Regions from separate parts of the Streptomyces colwelliae genome, predicted to be linked through region 3. Evidence: riboswitches for the same ligand, from Rfam matches in the RefSeq annotation. Region 3 holds a riboswitch; each other region holds the start of a gene.
The links. Region 3 has a riboswitch for cobalamin ahead of metE (5-methyltetrahydropteroyltriglutamate--homocysteine S-methyltransferase). Riboswitches for the same ligand answer to the same signal wherever they lie in the genome.
Positions count from the first base shown of each region.

Region 1 (7,613 bases), on a different contig from region 3:
TTCCACACCGCGTACGACGGGGTGGCGAAGCCGATCCGCTTCGTCCAGGGCACCACCCACGCGCTGGACCCGGAGAACACCGGCTTCCTGTACCAGGTCAGGGACGGCGCGTTCCGGTTCCTGGGCCGCTACGACCAAGTGCGCGCGGTTCAGCCGTAGGACACGAAGGAGATTCGCGGGGTCGTGTCGTGACCAACCCCCTTGACTCTCAGGTCACTTGAGATCCCATAGTGACGGGTGTGAACGAACCGGAGCTCTACTCCATCGGGGACGTCGCCCGCCGCACGGGCCTGAGCGTGAGCGCGATCAGGTTCTACGCCGACGAGGGCGTCGTCGCGCCCACCGGCGTCACCGAGGGCGGCTTCCGGCGGTACGACGTGCACGCCGTCGCCCGGATCGAACTCGTGCGTACCCTGCGCGACTTGGGGGCCGGTCTGGACGACATCCGTCAGGTGCTGGCCGCGGAGACCAGCCTGCACGACCTCGCCGTCACGCATCTGCGGCTGGTCGAGGACCAGTTGCGGCAGTTCCGGGCACGCCGTGCCGTACTGCGGACCATCACGCGGCAGCACACCACGGCGGAACAGGTGAGCCTGATGCACAAGCTCGTGTCGATGTCCGACGACGACCGCGACCAACTCATCGACCAGTTCTGGGACTTCGTGACCGACGGCCTGGACGTCCACCCCAGCTATGTCGAGGGACTGCACGGCTTCCGGCCGCATCTGCCCGAGGAGCCGTCCACCGAGCAACTGGAGGCCTGGATCGAACTCGCCGAGGTCGTGCGGGACGAGGAGTTCCGCACGGCGCTCCGGGGCTTCTTCCACCGCACATTCAGCACCCCGCAGGGCAAGTTGATGGCCTCGCCGGAGATGACGGCCCGTGTCGAGCGGCACCGGAAGCTCCTCCTGGACGCACGGGCCGCCCAGGAGGCCGGCACGCCGGCGGATTCGCCGCGGGCCCGGGAACTCGCCGAGCGGGTGGCCGCCGGCAACGCCGAGATGGTCGCCGCCATGACAGGGGACCACGACATCGACAAGGCCCGGCGCGGCATCGTCGAGTTCGACCCCGACGGCAAGGCGGCACAGCGGCCGGCCAAGGCGACCGGCCTCGAGCTGCTGACCAGGTACCAGTCCCTGGTGGCCACGGTCAACGGCACGCCCAAGCCGGACCCGGACCGGGCGACGGCCGTCCGGGAGTGGATGGCCGCCGCCCTGCGCCAAACGCCTTGATCCGCAGGGGTCCTGGCACTCGCCCTAGTCGGTGTCCTTCGCCGCGGCCACCGTTCGCAGATACGCGCCGAGGCGGGCGATCGCCGACGGGTTTCGGGGGCTCTCGACGAGGTCGACGTAGTCGAGGACGAAGATCCGGCGGTGCTTGACGGCGGAGACGTCGCGCAGCGGGGCGTAGGAGAGGAGGAACTTCTTCTTCTGTTCCGCGCTCACGTCGCCGTAGTTGCAGATGACGATGACGTCCGGGTCGCGTTGCACGACGGTCTCCCAACCGACCGTCGTCCAGGAGTCGTCGACGTCGTGCATGACGTTGGTGCCGCCGGCCTCGCCGATGATCTGGTCGGGGGCGGCATAGCGGCCGGAGGTGAACGGGGAGTCCTGGCCGCTGTCGTAGAGGAAGACCTTGGGGCTCTTCGCCGGGGCCTTGCTCCGTACGGCCGCGATCTGCTTCTTGAAGTCGGCGATCAGGGTGGCCGCGCGCTTCTCGACGCCGAAGAGTCTGCCGAGGTTGGTGAGGTCGGCGTAGAGGGCGTCCAGGGGCGGCATGATGCCGCGCGAGGTGTCGGTGCGGCCGTTGCGGCAGGACTCGGTGAGGATGTACGAGGGGATGCCGAGCTTCTTCAGGGCGCCGGGGGTGAAGCCGCTGTCGTCGCGGAAGCCGTAGTTCCAGCCGGCGAAGACGAGGTCGGCGCGGGCGTCGAGGACGTTCTCCTTGGTGAGTTGGTCCTTGGACAGCCACTTCACCTTCTTGTAGCCGTCCTTCCAGGGGACGTCGGTGAGGTCTCCCTTGTCGTCGGGCATGGCGAACCCGGCCATGCGGTTCTCCAGGCCGAGGGCGAACATCAGCTCGGTGATGCCGACGTCGTTGGTGACGACCCGCTCGGGGACCGTCTTGTACGTCACCTTCCGGCCGCAGTTGGTGAGGGTGACGGCGGAGGATCTGGCGTTCTGCGGCGAGGGCTCGACCGTGGCGCCGCAACCGGCGGTGGCGGTCGCGGCGAGGCAGAGCGCGGCGGCAAGCAGCTTGCGCATGGGGGGTGTTGTCCTTCAAGCGATGGGCGTGGTGGGCGGGAGCAGGTCGAACAGGAGCTGGACGGCGCCGGTCTCCGGATGCCGTACCGGATGCGCGCGGACCCCGAACACCTCGGCGAGCAGGGCGGGTCGGAGGACGTCGTGCGGCGGGCCGGAGGCGACGATCCGGCCGTTCGCGATCACGTACAGCTGGTCGCAGTGGGCGGCGGCGAGATTGAGGTCGTGCAGGGCCGCCAGGACGGTCAGGCCGCTGCCGCGGACCATGGACAGCACGTCCAACTGGTGGGCGATGTCGAGGTGGTTGGTGGGTTCGTCGAGGACCAGGACGCGGGGGCGCTGGGCGAGTGCGCGGGCGATCAGGACGCGTTGCCTCTCGCCGCCGGACAGGGCGAGGAACCCGCGGTCGGCGAGGTGGGTGACGCGGGTGCGTGCCATGGCTCCGGCGCAGATCTCCCGGTCCGAGGCGGCGGTCCGGTCCCGGTGCGGCAGCCGTCCCATAGCGACCACTTCGGCGACGGTGAAGTCGAACTCGGCCGACGACTCCTGCGGCAGTGCGGCCAACTTGCGGGCGGCGGCGCGCGGTTCCATGGCGTGTACGTCGTCGCCGTCGAGCCGGATCACGCCGTCGGCCGGTCGCAGCGCCCGGTACACGCACCTCAACAGGGTCGACTTTCCACTGCCGTTGGGGCCGACGAGCCCGACAAAGGCCCCGCTGCCCGCCGAGAGCCGGATGTCGTGCACCAGCCGCACCGCGCCCGCGTCGACCGAGAGCCCCTCGATGTCGAGCCTCATCAACGCCCCCCGAACGCATAGCCGCCGCGCCGCATCAGCAGCAGGAACGCGGGCACTCCCACGACCGCGGTGATCACACCGACCGGCAGTTCGGCGGGCGCCAGCAGCAGCCGGGACAGTACGTCCGCCCACACCAGGAGCACCGCTCCGGCGAGCGGCGCGACCGCGAGGACCTTGCGGTGATCGGCGCCGACGAGCATCCGCACGAGGTGCGGGACCATCAGTCCGACGAAGCCGATGGCTCCGCTGACCGCGACGACCGTTCCCGTCACGGCGGCGGTCACGAGGAACAACTCCCGCCGTAGTCGGCCCGGTTGGACGCCGAGCGCGGCGGAGGTCTCGTCCCCCATCGCGAGGGCGTTGAGCGACTCCGCGCGCCACCGCAGCCACGCCCAGCCAGCCGCCACGGTGACGGCGGCCAACGGCACCTGCGCCCAGGTCGCCCCGCCCAGGCTCCCCAGCAGCCACATCATCGCCGAGCGGGCCGCCTCGCCCCGGGCCGCGCCGAACACCATGACGGTGGTGACGGCTTCGAAGCCGTACGCCAGCGCGGTGCCCGTCAGGATCAGCCGCAGCGGGGTGAGGCCGTGCGGCGAGCGGGCCACGGCGTAGACCAGGACCATGGCCGCGAGCGCCGAGGCGAACGCGGACACCGACAGCGCCCACACCCCCAGTCCGGCGAACGCGCCCAGCAGGATGACGGCGTTGGCGCCCACCGCCGCGCCCGAGGAGATGCCGAGCACGAACGGATCGGCGAGCGCGTTGCGGACCATGGCCTGTACGGCCACGCCGACGGCGGACAGTCCGGCCCCGACGACGGCCGCGAGGACGACCCGCGGCAGCCGGATCTCCCACACGATGGTGTAGGCGGCGGCGTCACCGGCCCGCACGGTCCCGCCGGTGACGCCGGCCCACAGGAACCGGAACATGTCCGCCGTGCCGATCCCGGCCGCGCCGAGACCGACGCCGCACACGAGGGAGACGCCGAGCAGGAGCAACAGCCCGAGCAGCAGAAGGTGTTGGGGTATCCGGCGAGGATCACGCCCTGGGCTCTGGACACGGCCTGAGCCGGTTCTCGGACGGAGGAGCACGGTCGGCGGTCCTTCACCTGGGGCCGCCTGGTGAGCCTCGATGGAGGAGACAGCCCGGACGACCGTGCCGGCCGCTCGGTCCCCTCTCGCAGTCCACGGCGAGCAGTCAACGGGTCGCACCACCCACGGGTAATCGGACTCGCGCGACGGCCAGAGGTCGCCACGCACACCGTTGCGGGTCAGCGCCGGATTCTCACCGGACTTCCCCCGCGGGAGGCTCGGGGAGCGTAACAAACGGCGCGGAGCATGCCGACGGCGCCTGAACCAACCTCTCCCGTCAGATGCCTGAGAACACCTGAGAACCCGGGGCGTCTGCCCTCGACATGGCGCCGGCCGGCTCCCGGCAGGTGGCACGCAGGGCGTCCAGCTTCTCCGCGTCGGTCGTCCCCACCGCCGCCGTGTACGTGACGATCCTGAGGTCGGTGCCGGCGGCCATCACGACGTCGAGGTCGAGGTCGACGGCTCCCACCCGGGGGTGTTCGACGGTCTTGCGGTCGCCGACGTGGGTACGAGCGGTGCCGTTGGACCAGAGGCGGGCGAAGCGCGGGCTGTCGCGCAGCATGTGGTCGACGAAGGCGGCGAGCCGCGCGTCATGGGGATGGGCGGCGGCCGTCACCCGCAGGTCGGCGACGAGGTCCTCCTCCTCGACCTCGTCGCCCGCCCAGGAGCGGACCGGCCAGGCCCCGATCGGTTCTCGCCCTCGTGCGGCGCTCGTCCGGAACATGCCGGCCACGAGGTTGTGCTCGATCCAGCCGTACGTACGGGGATCGCCGATCGTCTCGGACCACATCCCGTTCCAGCTGACGAGGGTCCAGTCGGCGGCGAACACCGCGGTGGGATTGCCCGCCAGCTGACCCACCAGCCGGTGCACCCTCGCGGGAACGTGCCGGGACACGTTCCCGGCCGGGGGCGGTGCGAGGTGGGCGCAGCGGAACAGGTGGTCGCGCTCGGACGGTTCGAGGCGTAGCGCCCTGGCCAGTGCGATGACCACCTGGGCCGAGGGGTTCCGGGCGCGGCCCTGTTCCAGCCGGACCACGTAGTCGACCGACAGGCCTGCCAGCCGGGCCAGTTCCTCCCGGCGCAGCCCGGGGATGCGCCGGTCCCCGCCCACCTCCAGCCCGCTGTCCCGCGGTGACACGCGCTCGCGCCACCCCCGCAGAGCGATGCCGAAGTGGTTCGTCCTAGCCGCCATGGAGCACATTGTCGTTCAACTGACACACGGCACCCGGCCGTTCGGCCCCCGCACGCCGGAGTCTTTACTCACCGCCGGCCGTGCTGTCGGCCCTCCCCGGCTACGACGTCGACGCGGCCGGCACAGCCTCGCCGGACTTCTCGGCGTCCGCGCCGTCGGCCCACCGTGCCCGGATGAACGCCCCGGCGGCGTCGAGCGCGGCGGCGCCCTCGTCGAGGAGCGAGGCGAACGCCTGGAAGACGTGCGGGACTTGGGGCCAGACCTGCAGTTCGACGTGGACGTCGTGCCCGGCGGCGCGCGCGGCGAGTCGTACGGCGTCGTCCAGGAGGATCTCGTAGGAGCCGACCTGGATGAACAGGGGTGCCAGGCCGGTCAGATCGGCGAAGACGGGGCTGGCGTGCGGGGTGGTGGGGTCGGTGTCGCGGAGGTAGTCGCGGGCGCGTGCGCGCAGGCCTTCCGGGGTCAGTGAGGCGTCGAGTGCCGCCTTGCTCACCGTGCTGTCGCCGGACACGCTCAGGTCGGCCCATGGGGAGAAGACAGCGGCCGATGACGGCTGGGGCAGGCCCGCGTCCTTGGCGGCGACCAGCGTCGCGGCGACGAGACCACCGCCCGCGGACTCACCGACAAAGGCGATGCCGGAACTGGGAGTTCCGTCGTCGAGCAGGGCCCGGTACACGGCCAGGGCGTCGTCGACCGCCGCGGGGAACGGATGCTCGGGTGCCAGCCGGTAGTCGACGCAGACGGCGCGTGCACCGGTGCGCCGGGAGACCTCGGCGGCCAGACCCGCGGCGTCGGCCGCCGAGCCGATGACGTACGCGCCGCCGTGCAGATACAGCAGGACGGTCGCCGGGTCGTTCGCGGACGTCTCCACGGTGACGACCGGTACGCCGCCCAGTTCGCCCTCCGTGGTCGAGACGTCGGGCGGCAGGGGGACGGCCGTCATCATGTCGTGGAAGAGGGCGCGCTGTTGGGCCACCTCCCCTCCGAGGTCGAGCGGCCCGTGCCGCAGCATCTCGTCGAGGGCCTGGCGCTGTTGCCGGGACATGGCTGTGCCTTTCGTGGTTCCGGTCGATGCGGTGGAGCGGTGGAGCGGTGGGTCAGCGCGGCGGGCCCACGATGACCTGGCCGTACAGGTCGGCGGCCTCGGCCATGACGTCCCGCGAGATCTCGAAGCCCTCGGGGCGCGGGGTCGTGAGATCACGTCCCGCGTGCCGGAACATGCCCTCGATGCCGCCGGGCGTGCAGATCATCAGCAGGTCGGCGGTGTCGGAGGTGATCCGGTAGCCGTGCGGCACGTTCCGCGGCAGGAAGACGATGCCGCCCTCCGACAACTCCATCTCCTCGTCGTCGCACCACAGCAGCGCACTCCCCTTGATGAGCATGAAGACCTCGTCCTCACGGGTGTGCTTGTGGTACGGCGGCGCCTCGCCCTTGGCGACGGAGAACCGTCCCACGGTCAGCTGTCCGCCAGTCGCCGCGGCGTCGAGGAGTACGGCGAACTCGCCGCCGTCGAGCCATTCGAGTCGCTGCTGCTGCTCGGGCTGTGCGAGGTAGGCCATGGTCATGTGGCTGTCCGTTCTGCGCGCTCGGCTGTCTCCGGTCGGGGCCGTGCCCTGCCCAGCGATGATCCTCTTCCGCACACGCCGGCCGCCAGCCGTGCGGGTAGGACCAGCAGTACCACTCCCCCGGTCCGGCCCTCGGTGCCGGGCGCGTCCGAGGCCCCTCACGGCTTGTGGCATTCTCTGCTGCCATGGATGTCTCGACTGATCAAGAACTGCCGTCCGGGGACCAGGACATGGAGGTCCGGGCGGTCTCCGGCGAGCGACTCACGTTCTTCGGAGACGCGGTGGTCGCCATCGCGCTCACGCTGCTGGCTCTGGAACTGCCGGTACCGGAGGGGTCGACCAACTCCGAGTTGTGGCACTCGGCCACATCACACCGTGAGAGCTATCTGGCGTTCATGATCAGTTTCGTGGTGATCGCCGCACACTGGCGCTCGCACCACCGGGTGTTCCGCTACGTCACGGCGACCAACAGCCGGTTGACGGCCTTCACCATGTACTGGCTGCTCATGCTGGTGGTCACCCCGTTCGCGACCGACGTGATCGGCGGCCCCGGAGCGTTCCAGGCGCGGTTCATCTTCTACGCCGTCGTGCAGTTCCTGGCCTGTCTCCTGTTCATCCTGATGGTCCGTGAGGTCCGCCGCGACGGCCTCCAGCGCGTCGGCACCCCGCCCGAGCTCTTCACCCGGTCCATCCGCGGCATCGGCATGGT
Region 1 covers NZ_JBLTJC010000005.1:68,067-75,679, forward strand. Annotated here, with positions in the region: gene ACNFOC_RS02140 (bifunctional serine/threonine-protein kinase/ABC transporter substrate-binding protein) at 1-159, shown strand, start outside; gene ACNFOC_RS02145 (MerR family transcriptional regulator) at 240-1,232, shown strand; gene ACNFOC_RS02150 (ABC transporter substrate-binding protein) at 1,257-2,264, opposite strand; gene ACNFOC_RS02155 (ABC transporter ATP-binding protein) at 2,280-3,056, opposite strand; gene ACNFOC_RS02160 (FecCD family ABC transporter permease) at 3,056-4,147, opposite strand; cobalamin riboswitch at 4,255-4,398, opposite strand; gene ACNFOC_RS02165 (helix-turn-helix domain-containing protein) at 4,425-5,339, opposite strand; gene ACNFOC_RS02170 (alpha/beta hydrolase) at 5,440-6,384, opposite strand; gene ACNFOC_RS02175 (cupin domain-containing protein) at 6,437-6,904, opposite strand; gene ACNFOC_RS02180 (TMEM175 family protein) at 7,090-7,613, shown strand, end outside.
Region 1: linked by a shared signal. The riboswitch ahead of ACNFOC_RS02160 (FecCD family ABC transporter permease) and the one ahead of metE (5-methyltetrahydropteroyltriglutamate--homocysteine S-methyltransferase) in region 3 are both predicted to bind cobalamin.

Region 2 (7,613 bases), on a different contig from region 3:
CCGAGGACATGCGGGCCCAGGGCCTCGAACCGACCTCGCAGCTCCTGGACATCGGCTACATCACCGCCGACGACACCCTCGCCGACCTGCTCGACATCACCGCCGGCGGCCGCGTCCTGCGCATCGAGCGCCTGCGCATGGCGAACGCCGAGCCGATGGCCATCGAGACGACCCACCTCAGCGCGAAGCGCTTCCCCGCGCTGCGCAGGTCTCTCGTCAAGTACACGTCCCTGTACACGGCGTTGGCCGAGGTCTACGACGTCCACCTCGCCGAGGCCGAGGAGACCATCGAGACCTCGCTGGCCACCCCGCGCGAGGCCGGCCTGCTCAGCACCGACGTCGGCCTCCCGATGCTGATGCTCTCCCGCCACTCCCTCGACAAGGAGGGCAATCCGGTGGAGTGGGTGCGGTCGGTGTACCGGGGGGACCGGTACAAGTTCGTGGCCCGCCTCAAGCGCCCCACCGACTGAGCCTCAAACGCCCCACCGGCCAAGCCCATTGCCCAAAGGGCATACGGTTCGCGCCACTTGAGGTAGTGCACGCGGTGTAGCGCTGTCACCGAAGCTGCTCTACGTTCCTCCCGTCGCCGCATGGACGGGAGGACCACCCGGTGCGTACCGCGAACGTCCGAACCATCGTCGTCTGGACCCTCGTCGCGCTCGTCGGCGCGGCGGGCTGGTCCGTACTCGCGCTGGCGCGGGGCGAGAACGTGTCGGCCGCCTGGATGGTCGCCGCCGCGCTCGGCTCGTACGCCATCGCCTACCGCTTCTACGCGAAGTTCATCGCGTACAAGGTCCTGAAGGTCGACGGCACCCGGGCCACCCCGGCCGAACGCCTCGACAACGGCATCGACTACCACCCCACCGACCGCCGCGTCCTGCTGGGCCACCACTTCGCCGCGATCGCCGGCGCCGGACCGCTCGTCGGACCCGTACTCGCCGCGCAGATGGGCTACCTGCCCGGCACGGTGTGGATCATCGTCGGTGTCATCTTCGCGGGCGCGGTCCAGGACATGGTGGTGCTGTTCTTCTCGACCCGGCGCGACGGCAGGTCACTTGGGCAGATGGCCCGCGAGGAGATCGGCCCCTTCGGCGGCGCCGCGGCGCTGATCGCCACCTTCGCCATCATGATCATCCTGCTCGGCGTGCTGGCCCTCGTCATCGTGAACGCGCTGGCCTCCTCGCCCTGGGGCACCTTCTCCATCGGCATGACCATCCCGATCGCCCTGCTGATGGGCTTCTATCTACGGGTACTTCGCCCCGGCCGGGTCTCCGAGGTCTCCCTGATCGGCGTGGCCCTGCTGCTGCTCGCCCTGGTCGCGGGCCGCTGGGTCGCCGAGTCGTCCTGGGCCGGCACCTTCACGCTCGCGCCCTCGACGCTGGTGATCTGGCTGGTGGCGTACGGCTTCATCGCCTCGATCCTCCCCGTCTGGACCCTGCTCGCCCCGCGCGACTACCTCTCCACCTTCATGAAGATCGGCACGATCGTCCTGCTGGCGATCGGCGTCGTGGTCGCCCTGCCCGCCCTGAAGATGCCCGCCGTCACCGACTTCGCGAAACACGGCAACGGCCCGGTCTTCGCCGGCTCGCTCTTCCCCTTCGTCTTCATCACGATCGCCTGCGGGGCCCTGTCCGGCTTCCACTCGCTCATCTCCAGCGGCACGACCCCGAAGATGATCCAGAAGGAAACCCAGATCCGCATGATCGGCTACGGCGCCATGCTGATGGAGTCGTCCGTCGCCGTCATGGCCCTGGTCGCCGCGAGCATCATCGACCCGGGTCTGTACTTCGCGATGAACGCCCCGTCCGGCGCGATCGGCACGACGGTGCAGAACGCCTCGCAGGTGGTGAGCAGTTGGGGCTATCACATCTCCCCCGCCGACCTCGCTCAGGCCGCGAAGAACGTCGACGAGACCAGTCTGCTGTCCCGTACCGGCGGGGCGCCCACCCTCGCGGTCGGCGTCTCGGAGATCTTCTCCAAGGTGACCGGCGGGAGCCTGCGTGCCTTCTGGTACCACTTCGCGATCATGTTCGAGGCGCTGTTCATCCTGACCGCGCTGGACGCGGGCACGCGCGTGGGCCGGTTCATGCTCCAGGACATGCTGGGGAACGTCTACCGGCCCTTCAAGAACGTGAGTTGGAAGCCGGGCCTGGCGCTGACCAGCGCGATCGTGTGCGCGCTGTGGGGCTACTTCCTCTGGGTCGGCGTCCACGAACCCCTCGGCGGGATCAACCAGCTCTTCCCGATCTTCGGCATCTCCAACCAGCTCCTCGCGGCCGTCGCCCTGGCCGTCTGCACCACCCTCCTGGTGAAGTCCGGGCGCCTCAAGTGGGCCTGGATCACCGGGGTTCCACTCGCCTGGGACGCCACGGTCACCCTGACCGCGAGCTGGCAGAAGGTGTTCTCCAGCGACCCCAAGGTCGGCTTCTTCAAGCAACGCTCGGTGTTCCAGGACGCGATCGACGCGGGCAAGGTGCTGCCGCCCGCCAAGTCCATGGACGACATGCGCACCGTCGTCACCAACTCCACGGTGGACGGGGTGCTTTCGGCCATTCTCGCGGTGCTCGTCGTGGTCGTGATCGCGGACGCCCTTCGCGTCTGCGTTCGACACGTCCGCCGCCCCGCGCTCTCCACGCTGAGCGAGACGCCGTACGTCGAGTCGAAGATCGTGGCACCGGCCGGGCTGATCCCGACCCGGGAGGAGAAGGAAGAGGAGGCGGCGCGCGATGTGGTCGGCGTTCAGTCGGGCGACTAGCGGAGTGCGGTGGTATGTCCGAGAGTTGATGGACGAGTCGGCGTACGACCGGTATGTCGCGCACGTACGCCGGGACCACCCCGAGGCGGAGGTCCCCAGCCTCCGCGACTTCGAACGGATGCGGACGGAGCGCCAGGAGGCCGACCCGAGGCAGGGCTTCCGCTGCTGCTGAGCCCTGCTGTTGACACCGATGTCGGGCCTTCACCGAATCGACATGCCGATATGCGGACGGGGTCTTTCGCTGCGGTGATTCCGTGACCTACATTGCCTGCGCGTTACACAGGTGATCAGTGAGGGAACGGACCCGCGAAATGTCAGATGTGCCTGAAGTTCCGCCCGAAGCGGCGGCACCGGTGGTGACACCGGCGCGTGTCGTCATCGCCGTCTGCCTGTTCGCGCCCTTCGTGGCGCTGCTCTGGGTCGGCTCCTACTCCAAGATCGACCCCACGTTCATCGGCATCCCGTTCTTCTACTGGTACCAGATGCTCTGGGTGCTGATCTCGGCGGCGCTGACCATGACCGCCTACAAGCTCTGGCAGCGTGACCAGCGGACCCGCCACGGAGGCAACCGGTGAACGACGGCGTGAACGGCGTCGCTCTCGGCGTCTTCATCTTCTTCTTCCTGGCCGTCACGGTCCTGGGCTTCCTGGCGGCACGCTGGCGCCGGGCCGACAACGAGCAGAGCCTCGACGAATGGGGCCTGGGCGGACGGTCGTTCGGCACCTGGGTCACCTGGTTCCTGCTCGGCGGCGACCTCTACACGGCGTATACGTTCGTGGCGGTCCCGGCGGCGGTCTACGCGGCGGGCGCGGCCGGCTTCTTCGCGGTGCCCTACACGATCCTCGTGTACCCCCTCATCTTCACGTTCCTCCCCCGCCTCTGGTCGGTGTCGCACAAGCACGGCTACGTGACGACCTCGGACTTCGTACGCGGCCGCTTCGGCTCGAAGGGTCTTTCGCTGGCGGTGGCGGTCACCGGCATCCTCGCGACGATGCCGTACATCGCGCTCCAACTGGTCGGCATCCAGGCCGTGTTGGACGTCATGGGGGTGGGCGGCAGCGCGAGTTCCAACTGGTTCGTGAAGGACCTGCCGCTGCTGATCGCGTTCGCGGTGCTGGCCGCGTACACCTATTCATCGGGTCTACGGGCGCCCGCGCTGATCGCGTTCGTGAAGGACGGCCTGATCTACATCGTGATCGCGGTGGCGATCATCTACATCCCGATCAAGCTCGGCGGCTTCGACGACATCTTCAGCGCGGCGGGCGCCAAGTTCAAGGCGGCGGGAGCGGGCGGACTCGTCCCCGCACCGGCGGGCCAATGGACGTACGCCACACTGGCGTTGGGCTCGGCACTGGCCCTGTTCATGTACCCCCACTCGATCACCGCGACCCTGTCCTCCAAGAGCCGCAACGTGATCCGCCGCAACACCACGATCCTGCCGCTGTATTCACTGATGCTGGGCCTGCTCGCGCTGCTCGGCTTCATGGCGATCGCGGCGGGCGTCAAGGTCACCAACGGCCAACTGGCCATCCCGCAGCTGTTCGAGAACATGTTCCCGGACTGGTTCGCGGGCGTGGCCTTCGCGGCGATCGGCATCGGCGCCCTGGTCCCCGCGGCCATCATGTCCATCGCGGCGGCGAACCTCTTCACCCGCAACATCTACAAGGACTTCATCAAACCGGACGCGACCCCCGCCCAGGAGACAAAGGTCTCCAAGATCGTCTCGCTCCTGGTGAAGGTAGGCGCCCTGGCCTTCGTCCTGACGATGGACAAGACGGTCGCCATCAACTTCCAACTCCTCGGCGGCATCTGGATCCTCCAGACCTTCCCGTCCCTGGTGGGCGGCCTCTTCACCCGCTGGCCCCACCGCTGGGCCCTCCTCGCCGGCTGGGCGACCGGCATGATCTACGGCACCCTCGCCGCGTACGGCGTGGCCTCCCCGACCCAGTCCCACTTCGGCGGCTCCGCGAAGGAGATCCCGGGCATCGGTGAGATCGGCTACATCGGCCTGACGGCATTCGTCCTGAACGTCGTGGTGACGGTGGTCCTCACGTTCGCCTTGAAGGCGTTCAAGGCCCCCGAGGGCATCGACGAGACCAACCCCGGCGACTACACGGCAGACGCAGGCGACCCGGGGGTAAAAGAGGAGCTCCCCGTAATCGCCGGCGCCTGAATTTCCCAGGGGCGCGGGGAACTGCGCGACCAGCCACACACAACCCGCAGCGGGCCGCCGACAGCAAGAAAAACGGCGGCCCGTTGTCGTACCCCTCCGGCACACTCGATCACATGGACATCGTGATCCGGCAGGCCCACCCCGACGAGTACGAACCCCTCGGCACCCTCACAGCCCACGCCTACCTCGACGACGGCCTACTCGACTACGGCGAGACCGACCCGTACCTCCCCGTACTGAAGGACGTAGCAAGCCGAGCCGCAGCCGCCGAGGTTCTCGTCGCGGTGGACGGCGACCACCTCCTCGGCGGAGTCACCTTCGTCCAAGGCCCCGGCCCAGTCGCCGACATAGCCCGCCCCGGCGAGGCAGAAATCCGCGCACTGGCAATCACCCGCACCGCCCGAGGCCGCGGCGCCGGCGAGGCCCTCGTCCGCGCCTGCCTCGACCGCGCCCGAGCCACGGAGGGCTGCACGGCCGTAGTCCTGTCGACCCAGAGCTCCATGCACGCGGCCCACCGCATCTACGAACGCCTCGGTTTCGTCCGCACCCCCGACCGCGACTGGAACCCCGTGCCACACCTGGACGATCTCACTCTGCTCACCTACAAGCTGACACTCTGAAACCACCGCGACACAACATCTGGTGGTGGCGTGACAGGCGAGCACAAGATGTATGCTCATGCTCGCTGTCGCCGCAGGGGAATCCGGTGCGAATCCGGAACTGTCCCGCAACGGTGTACTTGCGTGCATATGCACGCCTGGTCAGTCCGAGGACCTGCCGACGGCGCGCGTCCGGCCACCCGGCCAGGGCGCATGACGTCCGGGCCTCGTGGAGTGGGCCGGTGGACGCGACGCCCCGTGCGCTCGTGTGCTGCCGCCTGCCCTCAGCGAGGCCCCGTGCCGAGCGAGGGAGAGCCCCACCGTGACCATCGCGCCAGCAGAGCCGGCATCAGCGACCCAGGTGAACGAGGCGACCGTAGCGAACGCGACCGGAACCGGAACCGACGTTCCTGGTACGGCCGTTCCCGGAGCGACCGTTCCCGGAGCCGACGGCCCCGGTACCGCGATCCTGCGGACCCTGACCGAGCTGACCGCCGACCTTCCCGACGCCGACCCCGGCCGGGTCGCCGCCGCCACGTTGCGCGGCCGGTCCGCGCACGCGGACGTGGCGGAACTGCGCGAACTGGCCACGGAGGCGGCCGCCGGCCTCATCTCCGAGGACCCCGTCTACTCCCGGCTGGCCGCCCGGCTGCTGACGGTCAGCATCGCCGCCGAGGCCGCCTCCCAGGGCGTCACGACGTTCACCGAATCCGTCGCCGTCGGCCACCGCGAGGGCCTCATCGCGGACCGCACCGCCGAGTTCGCGACGCTGCACGCGGCCCGTCTCGACGCGCTGATCGACACGGAGGCCGACGACCGCTTCGGCTACTTCGGGCTCCGTACGCTGTACAGCCGTTACCTCCTGCGGCACCCGATCACCCGCAAGGTGATCGAGACCCCCCAGCACTTCATGCTGCGCGTGGCCGCCGGTCTCGCCGAGGACGACAGCACCCGCGCCCTGGACGAAGTAGCCGCGCTCTACCGCCTGATGAGCCGCCTCGACTACCTCCCGTCCTCCCCCACGCTCTTCAACTCCGGCACCCGGCACCCTCAGATGTCGTCCTGCTACCTGCTCGACTCCCCGCTGGACGAGCTGGACTCCATCTACGACCGGTACCACCAGGTCGCCCGCCTCTCGAAGCACGCCGGTGGCATCGGGCTGTCGTACTCCCGTATCCGCAGCCGCGGTTCGCTGATCCGGGGGACGAACGGGCACTCCAACGGCATCGTCCCGTTCCTGAAGACGCTGGACGCCTCGGTCGCCGCGGTGAACCAGGGCGGCCGGCGCAAGGGCGCGGCCGCGGTGTACCTGGAGACCTGGCACTCCGATATCGAGGAGTTCCTGGAGCTGCGGGACAACACGGGTGAGGACGCCCGTCGTACGCACAACCTGAACCTGGCGCACTGGATCCCGGACGAGTTCATGCGCCGGGTGAACGAGAACGGCGACTGGTCGCTCTTCTCCCCCGCCGACGTGCCCGAGCTGGTCGACCTGTGGGGCGACGAGTTCGACGCCGCGTACCGCAAGGCCGAGGCGCAGGGTCTGGCCAAGAAGACCATCCCGGCCCGCGACCTCTACGGCCGCATGATGCGCACCCTCGCGCAGACCGGCAACGGCTGGATGACCTTCAAGGACGCGGCCAACCGCACCGCCAACCAGACCGCCGAGCCGGGCCACACGGTCCACTCCTCGAACCTCTGCACGGAGATCCTGGAGGTCACGGACGACGGCGAGACGGCGGTCTGCAACCTCGGTTCGGTGAACCTGGGCGCGTTCGTGGTCGACGGTGACATCGACTGGGAGCGGCTGGACGAGACGGTCCGTACCGCGGTCACCTTCCTCGACCGGGTCGTGGACATCAACTTCTACCCGACCGAGCAGGCGGGCCGTTCCAACGCCCGCTGGCGCCCGGTCGGCCTGGGCGCGATGGGCCTCCAGGACGTCTTCTTCAAGCTGCGCGTCCCCTTCGACTCCCCGCAGGCGCAGGCGCTTTCGACGCGTATCGCCGAGCGCATCATGCTCGCCGCGTACGAGGCCTCCGCCGAACTCGCCGAGCGCAACGGCCCGCTGCCCGCCTGGGAGAAG
Region 2 covers NZ_JBLTJC010000011.1:12,021-19,633, reverse strand. Annotated here, with positions in the region: gene ACNFOC_RS04060 (GntR family transcriptional regulator) at 1-470, shown strand, start outside; gene ACNFOC_RS04055 (carbon starvation CstA family protein) at 611-2,755, shown strand; gene ACNFOC_RS04050 (YbdD/YjiX family protein) at 2,727-2,927, shown strand; gene ACNFOC_RS04045 (DUF3311 domain-containing protein) at 3,067-3,330, shown strand; gene mctP (monocarboxylate uptake permease MctP) at 3,327-4,928, shown strand; gene ACNFOC_RS04035 (GNAT family N-acetyltransferase) at 5,042-5,548, shown strand; cobalamin riboswitch at 5,601-5,724, shown strand; gene ACNFOC_RS04030 (ribonucleoside-diphosphate reductase subunit alpha) at 5,850-7,613, shown strand, end outside.
Region 2: linked by a shared signal. The riboswitch ahead of ACNFOC_RS04030 (ribonucleoside-diphosphate reductase subunit alpha) and the one ahead of metE (5-methyltetrahydropteroyltriglutamate--homocysteine S-methyltransferase) in region 3 are both predicted to bind cobalamin.

Region 3 (7,613 bases):
CACGCCTCGCCGATCCGGTCACGACGGTGGTGGTCGAGGTCTCGGGCGCCGTCGCGAGCGTGCTCGGCCGCCCCCACCACCATCGGGTCAGGAACCGGCCAGCTCTTCGCGGACCGTGTGGGCCGCGGCGACCAGGTTCTCCAGGGACGCGCGGGTCTCGGGCCAGCCGCGGGTCTTCAGGCCGCAGTCCGGGTTGACCCACAACCGCTCCGCCGGGATGGCCTCAAGTCCCTTGCGCAGCAAGGCCGCCGCCTCGGCCGTGCTCGGTACGCGCGGGGAGTGGATGTCGTAGACACCCGGTCCCGCCTCGCGCGGATAGCCGTGCTCGGCCAGCTCGCGCGCCACCTGCATGTGCGAGCGGGCCGCCTCCAGGCTGATGACGTCCGCGTCGAGGTCGTCGATGGCCCGCACGATGTCGCCGAACTCGGCGTAGCACATGTGGGTGTGGACCTGCGTCTCCGGACGGACGCTGGCGGTGGTCAGCCGGAACGCCTCCGTGGCCCAGGCGAGATACGCCTCCCGGTCCGCCGCGCGCAGCGGGAGGGTCTCACGCAGCGCGGGTTCGTCGACCTGGATGACCGAAGTCCCGGCCGCCTCAAGGTCGTTGACCTCGTCACGCAGGGCGAGGGCGACCTGCCGCGCGGTGTCGCCGAGCGGCTGGTCGTCACGGACGAAGGACCAGGCGAGCATGGTGACCGGTCCGGTGAGCATGCCCTTGACCGGACGCCCGGTGAGCGACTGGGCGTACGTCGTCCAGCGCACCGTCATCGGTTCCGGGCGGGAGATGTCGCCGGCCAGGATCGGCGGGCGGACGTAACGGGTGCCGTAGGACTGGACCCAGCCGTGCCGCGTGGCGAGGTAGCCCGTCAGCTGCTCGGCGAAGTACTGGACCATGTCGTTGCGTTCGGGTTCGCCGTGCACGAGGACGTCCAGGCCGGTCTTCTCCTGGAACGAGATCACCTCCTGGATCTCGGCCTTGATCCGCTCCTCGTAACCGGCCGTGTCGATCCGCCGCGCCCTCAAGTCGGCCCGCGCGGTGCGCAGTTCGGCGGTCTGCGGGAAGGAGCCGATGGTGGTGGTCGGCAGCGGCGGCAGCTCGAGGTGCGTGCGCTGGGCCGTCGTACGCTCCGTGTACGGCTGGGAGCGGCGGGCGTCGGCGTCCGTGACCGAGGCGGCCCGAGCCCGTACGGCGGGGTCGCTGGTGAGCGCCGAACCGGCGCGGGATGCCAAGTCGGCGCGGTTGGCGGCGAGTTCGGCGGCGATCGTGTCGGTGCCCTGGGCCAGGCCCTTGGCGAGGGTGACGATCTCGCCCGTCTTCTGCCGCGCGAACGCGAGCCAGCGCAGGATCTGCGGCTCGATGTCCCGCTCGGCGGCGGCGTCGAGCGGCACATGGAGGAGCGAGCAGGAGGCGGCCACGTCGACCCGGTCGGCAAGACCGAGCAACGTGCCCAGTGTGACGAGGGACTTGGTGAGGTCGTTGACCCACACGTTACGGCCGTTGACCACGCCTGCTACCAGCCGCTTGCCGGACAGTCCGCCCACCGCGGCCAGGGCGTCCAGGTTCGCGGCGGCGGACTCGGTGAAGTCGAGGGCGAGGCCCTCCACGGGTGCCTTCGCGAGGACCGGGAGCGCGTCGCCCAGCCGGTCGAAGTAGGACGCGATCAGGAGCTTCGGCCGGTCGGGGAGGGCTCCGAGATCGCGGTAGGCGCGCGTGGTGGCGCTCAGTTCGGCCGGGGTGCGGTCCTGGACCAGGGCGGGCTCGTCCAGCTGCACCCACTCCGCGCCCGCCGCGCGCAGGTCGGCGAGGACCTCGGCGTACACGGGCAGCAACCGGTCCAGGAGGGTCAGCGGTTCGAAGTCCGCGGACACCCCCGGCGCGGGCTTGGCGAGCAGGAGGTAGGTGACCGGGCCGACCAGGACGGGGCGGGCGGTCAGACCCAGGGCGAGGGCCTCCTTCAACTCCGCGACCTGCTTGGTGGAGTCGGCGGTGAAGACGGTGTCCGGGCCCAACTCGGGCACGAGGTAGTGGTAGTTGGTGTCGAACCACTTCGTCATCTCCAGCGGCGCCACGTCCTGGGTGCCGCGTGCCATCGCGAAGTAGCCGTCCAGCGCGTCGAGTTCGACGGCGGCGCGGTGGCGTTGGGGGATCGCGCCGACCATGACGCTGGTGTCCAGGACATGGTCGTAGTACGAGAAGTCGCCGGTCGGTACCTCGTGGATGCCGGCCTCGGCGAGCTGCCGCCAGTTCGTGCTGCGCAGTTCGGTGGCGGTGGTCCGGAGGGCGTCGGCGTCGACGCGGCCCTTCCAGTACCCCTCGATGGCCTTCTTCAGTTCACGGCCCCTGCCCTGACGGGGGTAGCCGTACACGGTGGACCGTGCTGCCGCGGCTGCGGACTTTGTCGTCACGGAACTCTCCTTCGCGAGATGTCTCCCTGAAGTCCCGGCGACGGGACGGGAGCGCGAAGGAACGCCAGATCGGACGGTTGTCGTGTCCGCCGATGTGTACGCCGACCCGCCCACGAGGTCACCGGGATTCCGCGCACGAAATTCGTTCGCGCGTGGGCAGTTGGCAGGTCTTCGGACTTGCGGGCACGGCCTCCGTTTGACCGGAGGACACCTACTGGCCGTCGCTTCCCAGGTCCTGTTGTGGGCCCAGTGCGTGTGACGGCGGTCGTTCCTGCTTACCGCTGCGGGGCAGTCCCGGAGTTTCACCGGGTTCCCTCTTGCGACGCGTCCGTCTGGGTGACGGGGCGAACCAGCTGCGTGGCCAGCGTAAAGGGTGGGGGGTGGTTGCGTCGATTTTTGTCTGCGGCCCGGTGGGGGCTGGTCGCGCCCACGCGGCGGAGCCGCAAATCGATACAGCCCCGCGCCCCTTAGGGCAACTCGGTTGAACGGGACTCGAAAGCTCGCAGGATTTCCTCAGCCGCAAGTGTCGCCGTCAACTCGCCCTCTCGTACCTGGCGTTCTAGGTCCGGAGCAAGCGCGCGTACGGACGGGTCGGCGTGCAGGCGGCCCAGCAGTTCCTCGCGGACCATCGTCCACGTCCAGTCCACCTGCTGCTCGCGGCGCTTCGCGGCCAAGCGGCCCGTGGAGTCCAGCAGTGAACGGTGTTGTTCGAGGCGTTCCCAGACCGTGTCCAGGCCCGTTCCCTCGCGCGCGCTGCAACTCAGGACCGGCGGGGTCCAGGCCGCGTCTGCGGGATGCATCAGCCTTAGTGCGCCCGCCAGTTCACGCGCGGCGCTCTTCGCATCGCGCTCATGCGGCCCGTCCGCCTTGTTGACGGCGATGACGTCCGCCAGTTCCAGGACGCCCTTCTTGATGCCCTGTAGCTGGTCGCCGGTGCGGGCGAGAGTCAACAGCAGGAAGGAGTCGACCATGTTGGCGACCGCCGTCTCCGACTGGCCTACGCCTACCGTCTCGACGAGGACGACGTCGTAGCCCGCCGCCTCCATCACCACGATGGACTCGCGGGTCGCCTTCGCGACGCCGCCGAGGGTGCCGGCGGTGGGGGAGGGGCGGACGAAGGCGGCCGGGTCGACGGCGAGGCGTTCCATGCGGGTCTTGTCGCCGAGGATCGAACCGCCCGTGCGGCTCGACGACGGGTCGACGGCGAGGACCGCGACCCGGAAGCCGAGCGAGGTGAGGAGTGTGCCGAAGGCGTCGATGAACGTCGACTTGCCCACGCCCGGTACGCCGCTGATGCCGATCCGCCGGGCCTGGCCGCTGTGCGGCAGCAGTTCGGTCAGCAACTCCTGGGCCATGACCCGGTGTTGGGGCCTGGTCGACTCGACGAGGGTGATGGCGCGGGCCACCAGCGCCCGCTTCCCGTCGAGTACGCCCTTCACATAGGTGTCGAGGTCGATCGCCATGGGGCTCAGAGGTCGTGGCCGAGGTCGGCGGCCAGTCGCCGCACCAGGTCGTAGGCCGCGTCCGGGATCACCGTCCCGGGCGGGAACACGGCCGCCGCGCCCATCTCCAGGAGGGTCGGTACATCCTGGGGTGGGATGACTCCGCCGACCACGATCATGATGTCCTCGCGGCCCTCCTCGGCGAGGGACTCCTTCAACGCCGGTACGAGGGTGAGGTGTCCGGCGGCGAGGGACGACACTCCGACGATGTGCACGTCCGCCTCTACGGCCTGGCGGGCCACCTCGCCGGGGGTCTGGAACAGCGGGCCGACGTCCACGTCGAAGCCGAGGTCGGCGAACGCGGTGGCGATCACCTTCTGGCCGCGGTCGTGGCCGTCCTGGCCCATCTTGGCGACCAGGATGCGGGGGCGGCGGCCCTCGGACTCCTCGAACTCGGCCACGAGGGTACGGGTGCGCTCGACGGACGGGGAGTCGCCGGCTTCGGTGCGGTACACACCGGCGATCGTACGGATCTGGCTCGCGTGCCGCCCGTACACCTTCTCCAGCGCGTCGGAGATCTCGCCGACCGTCGCCTTGGCGCGGGCCGCGTTCACCGCCAGCTCCAGCAGGTTGCCCTCACCGCCCGCAGCCCGGGTCAGCGCGTGCAGGGCGTCCTGGGTGGCCTGTTCGTCGCGCTCCGCGCGCAACCGCCGTAGTTTCTCGATCTGTTGGGTGCGTACGGAGGAGTTGTCGACCTTGAGGACGTCGATCTCCTCGTCGGTCTCCACGCGGTACTTGTTGACGCCGATGACCGGCTGGCGGCCGGAGTCGATGCGGGCCTGGGTGCGGGCCGCGGCTTCCTCGATGCGCAGCTTGGGGATGCCCGCGTCGATAGCCTTGGCCATGCCGCCCGCCGCCTCGACCTCCTCGATGTGCTGCCAGGCGCGGCGCGCGAGGTCGTAGGTCAGCTTCTCGACGTACGCGCTGCCGCCCCACGGGTCGATCGCGCGGGTCGTGCCGGACTCCTGCTGGATCAGGAGCTGGGTGTTGCGGGCGATGCGCGCCGAGAAGTCGGTGGGCAACGCGAGGGCTTCGTCCAGGGCGTTGGTGTGGAGTGACTGGGTGTGGCCCTGGGTGGCCGCCATCGCCTCCACGCAGGTGCGCGTGACGTTGTTGAAGACGTCCTGCGCGGTCAGCGACCAGCCCGAGGTCTGTGAATGGGTGCGCAGGGAGAGGGACTTGGCGTTCTGCGGGTCGAACTGCTTGACCAGCTTGGCCCAGAGGAGGCGGGCCGCGCGCATCTTCGCGATCTCCATGAAGAAGTTCATGCCGATCGCCCAGAAGAAGGACAGCCGGGGTGCGAACGCGTCCACATCCATCCCCGCGTCCCGGCCCGCCCGGATGTACTCCACCCCGTCGGCGAGGGTGTACGCCAGCTCCAAGTCGGCCGTCGCGCCCGCCTCTTGGATGTGGTAGCCGGAGATGGAGATGGAGTTGTAGCGGGGCATGCGCTGCGAGGTGTACGCGAAGATGTCGGAGATGATCCGCATCGACGGCTTCGGCGGATAGATGTAGGTGTTGCGGACCATGAACTCCTTGAGGATGTCGTTCTGGATGGTCCCGGCCAACTTCTCGGGCGGTACGCCCTGTTCCTCCGCCGCCACGATGTAGAGGGCGAGTACTGGAAGTACCGCGCCGTTCATCGTCATCGACACGGTCATCTTGTCGAGCGGGATGCCGTCGAAGAGCTGGCGCATGTCGTAGATCGAGTCGATCGCCACGCCCGCCATGCCGACGTCACCGGTCACGCGCGGGTGGTCGCTGTCGTAACCCCGGTGCGTGGGCAGGTCGAAGGCGACCGACAGGCCCTTCTGGCCGGCCGCCAGATTGCGCCGGTAGAAGGCGTTGGACTCCTCGGCCGTGGAGAAACCCGCGTACTGGCGGATCGTCCAGGGCTGGTTGACGTACATCGTCGGGTACGGGCCGCGCAGATACGGCGCGATGCCCGGGTAGGTGGCCAGGAAGTCCAGGCCCTCCAAGTCCTGCCCGGTGTACAGGGGTTTGACCGCGATGCCCTCCGGGGTCTCCCAGAGCAGATCGTCGCCCCCCGCCGCCTTCTTGACGGCGTCGCGCCACTCGTCGGTACCGGCCTCGGCGGCCGGGGCCCCCAGCTCGATCCCGGAGAAGTCGGGGATGCGCCCCATCGCTGCCATCAGGACACTCCCATGCGGTCGAGGGTGGCGGACAGTACGGCTACGGCGTCGCAGCCCGCGAAGACGTAGGCGTCGACACCGGAGTACTGCCCGGGGCGGCCCGCGAGGAACACATGCCCGGCACCGGCCGACCTCAACTCACCGGCGATCGTGGCCGCTTGCTCCTCGTACAGCGCGTCGCTCGAGCACAGGCAGGCCTCGGTGGCCCCGCTGTCCGCGAACTCGCCCCCGGTGACGGGCTCGATGCCGCCCGCCTGGAACAGGTTCGAGGCGAAGGTGAGGCGTGCCGTGTGCGCGGCGGCCGGGCCGAGCGCCGCCAGGTAGATCCGCGGCCGGGAGCCGGTCGCCGCGAGGTGGGCGTCGGAGCGGGCGCGCAGTTCTTCGTAGGCCTCGTCGCGGCGCACGCGCGGCAGTCCGCCGGAGGGCGGCTCGGGGGCGGGTGCGCGCTCCGGGAGGCGTTCGGCGAGGTTCGGGAACTCGCTCACGCCGGTGATGGGTTCGCGGCGCTTGGCGAGCTTCGCGCTGCGGGCCGCCCAGGTGGTGGCGAGGTCCTCACGGAGGCTGCCCGAGCGCAATACGGCTGCCTGGCCGCCCTGTTGCTCGATGTGCTGGAAGAACTCCCAGCCCGCGTGGGCGAGTTCGTCGGTGAGCCGCTCCACGTACCAGGAGCCGCCCGCCGGGTCGATCACCCGGGACAGATGCGACTCCTCCACCAGGATCGTCGACGTGTTGCGGGCGATCCGGCGTGCGAACGCGTCCGGCAGGCCCAGCGCGTGGTCGAAGGGCAGCACGGTGACGGACTCGGCGCCGCCCACCCCGGCGGCCAGCGTCGCGACCGTCGTGCGCAGCATGTTCACCCACGGGTCGCGGCGGGACATCATCACCGGCGAGGTCACCGCGTGCTGCACCTGCCCGCCCGGCGCCCCGCACACCTCGGCCACGCGTGCCCAAAGCCTGCGCGCGGCACGCAACTTGGCGATCGTCAGGAACTGGTCGGCGGTCGCCGCGTACCTGAACTCCAGCTGTCCCACGGCCTGTTCGACGCTCAGGCCCGCCTCGGTCAGCTCACGCAGATAGGCGACACCCGTCGCCAGCGAGGCGCCCAGCTCCTGCGCCGCCGAACCGCCGGCCTCGTGGTACGGCAGCGCGTCCACGGTCAGCGCGCGCAGCCCCGGGTACTCCTCGGCGCAGCGCCGGGCGAGCGCGGCGACGGGCGCGAAGTCGAAGCCCTCGTCCCCGGTACGGGCCGCGAAGCCCAGCGGGTCGGCACCGAGGTTGCCGCGGGCGGCCGCACGGGCGACGCCCCGCTCCTCGTACAGCCGTAGCAACTCGGCCGCGGCGGGCGCGACTTCGGGACCCGCGTCGAGGACGACGGGCGCCAGGTCGAGGTAGACGCCGTCGAGGGTGCTGCCGAGCTTCGCGACCGGGATGCCTCGCTCGCCGACGACCAGCCACAGCGAGGCGACGCCGTTCTCCAGGTCGCCGAGGACCGCGGCGGGGTCGGCGGTCGTGTGCTGCTGGCGTACGTCCCAGCCGCCGAGGGTGTTGCCCT
Region 3 covers NZ_JBLTJC010000253.1:7,936-15,548, reverse strand. Annotated here, with positions in the region: gene metE (5-methyltetrahydropteroyltriglutamate--homocysteine S-methyltransferase) at 88-2,406, opposite strand; cobalamin riboswitch at 2,552-2,775, opposite strand; gene meaB (methylmalonyl Co-A mutase-associated GTPase MeaB) at 2,874-3,869, opposite strand; gene scpA (methylmalonyl-CoA mutase) at 3,875-6,061, opposite strand; gene ACNFOC_RS37150 (methylmalonyl-CoA mutase family protein) at 6,061-7,613, opposite strand, start outside.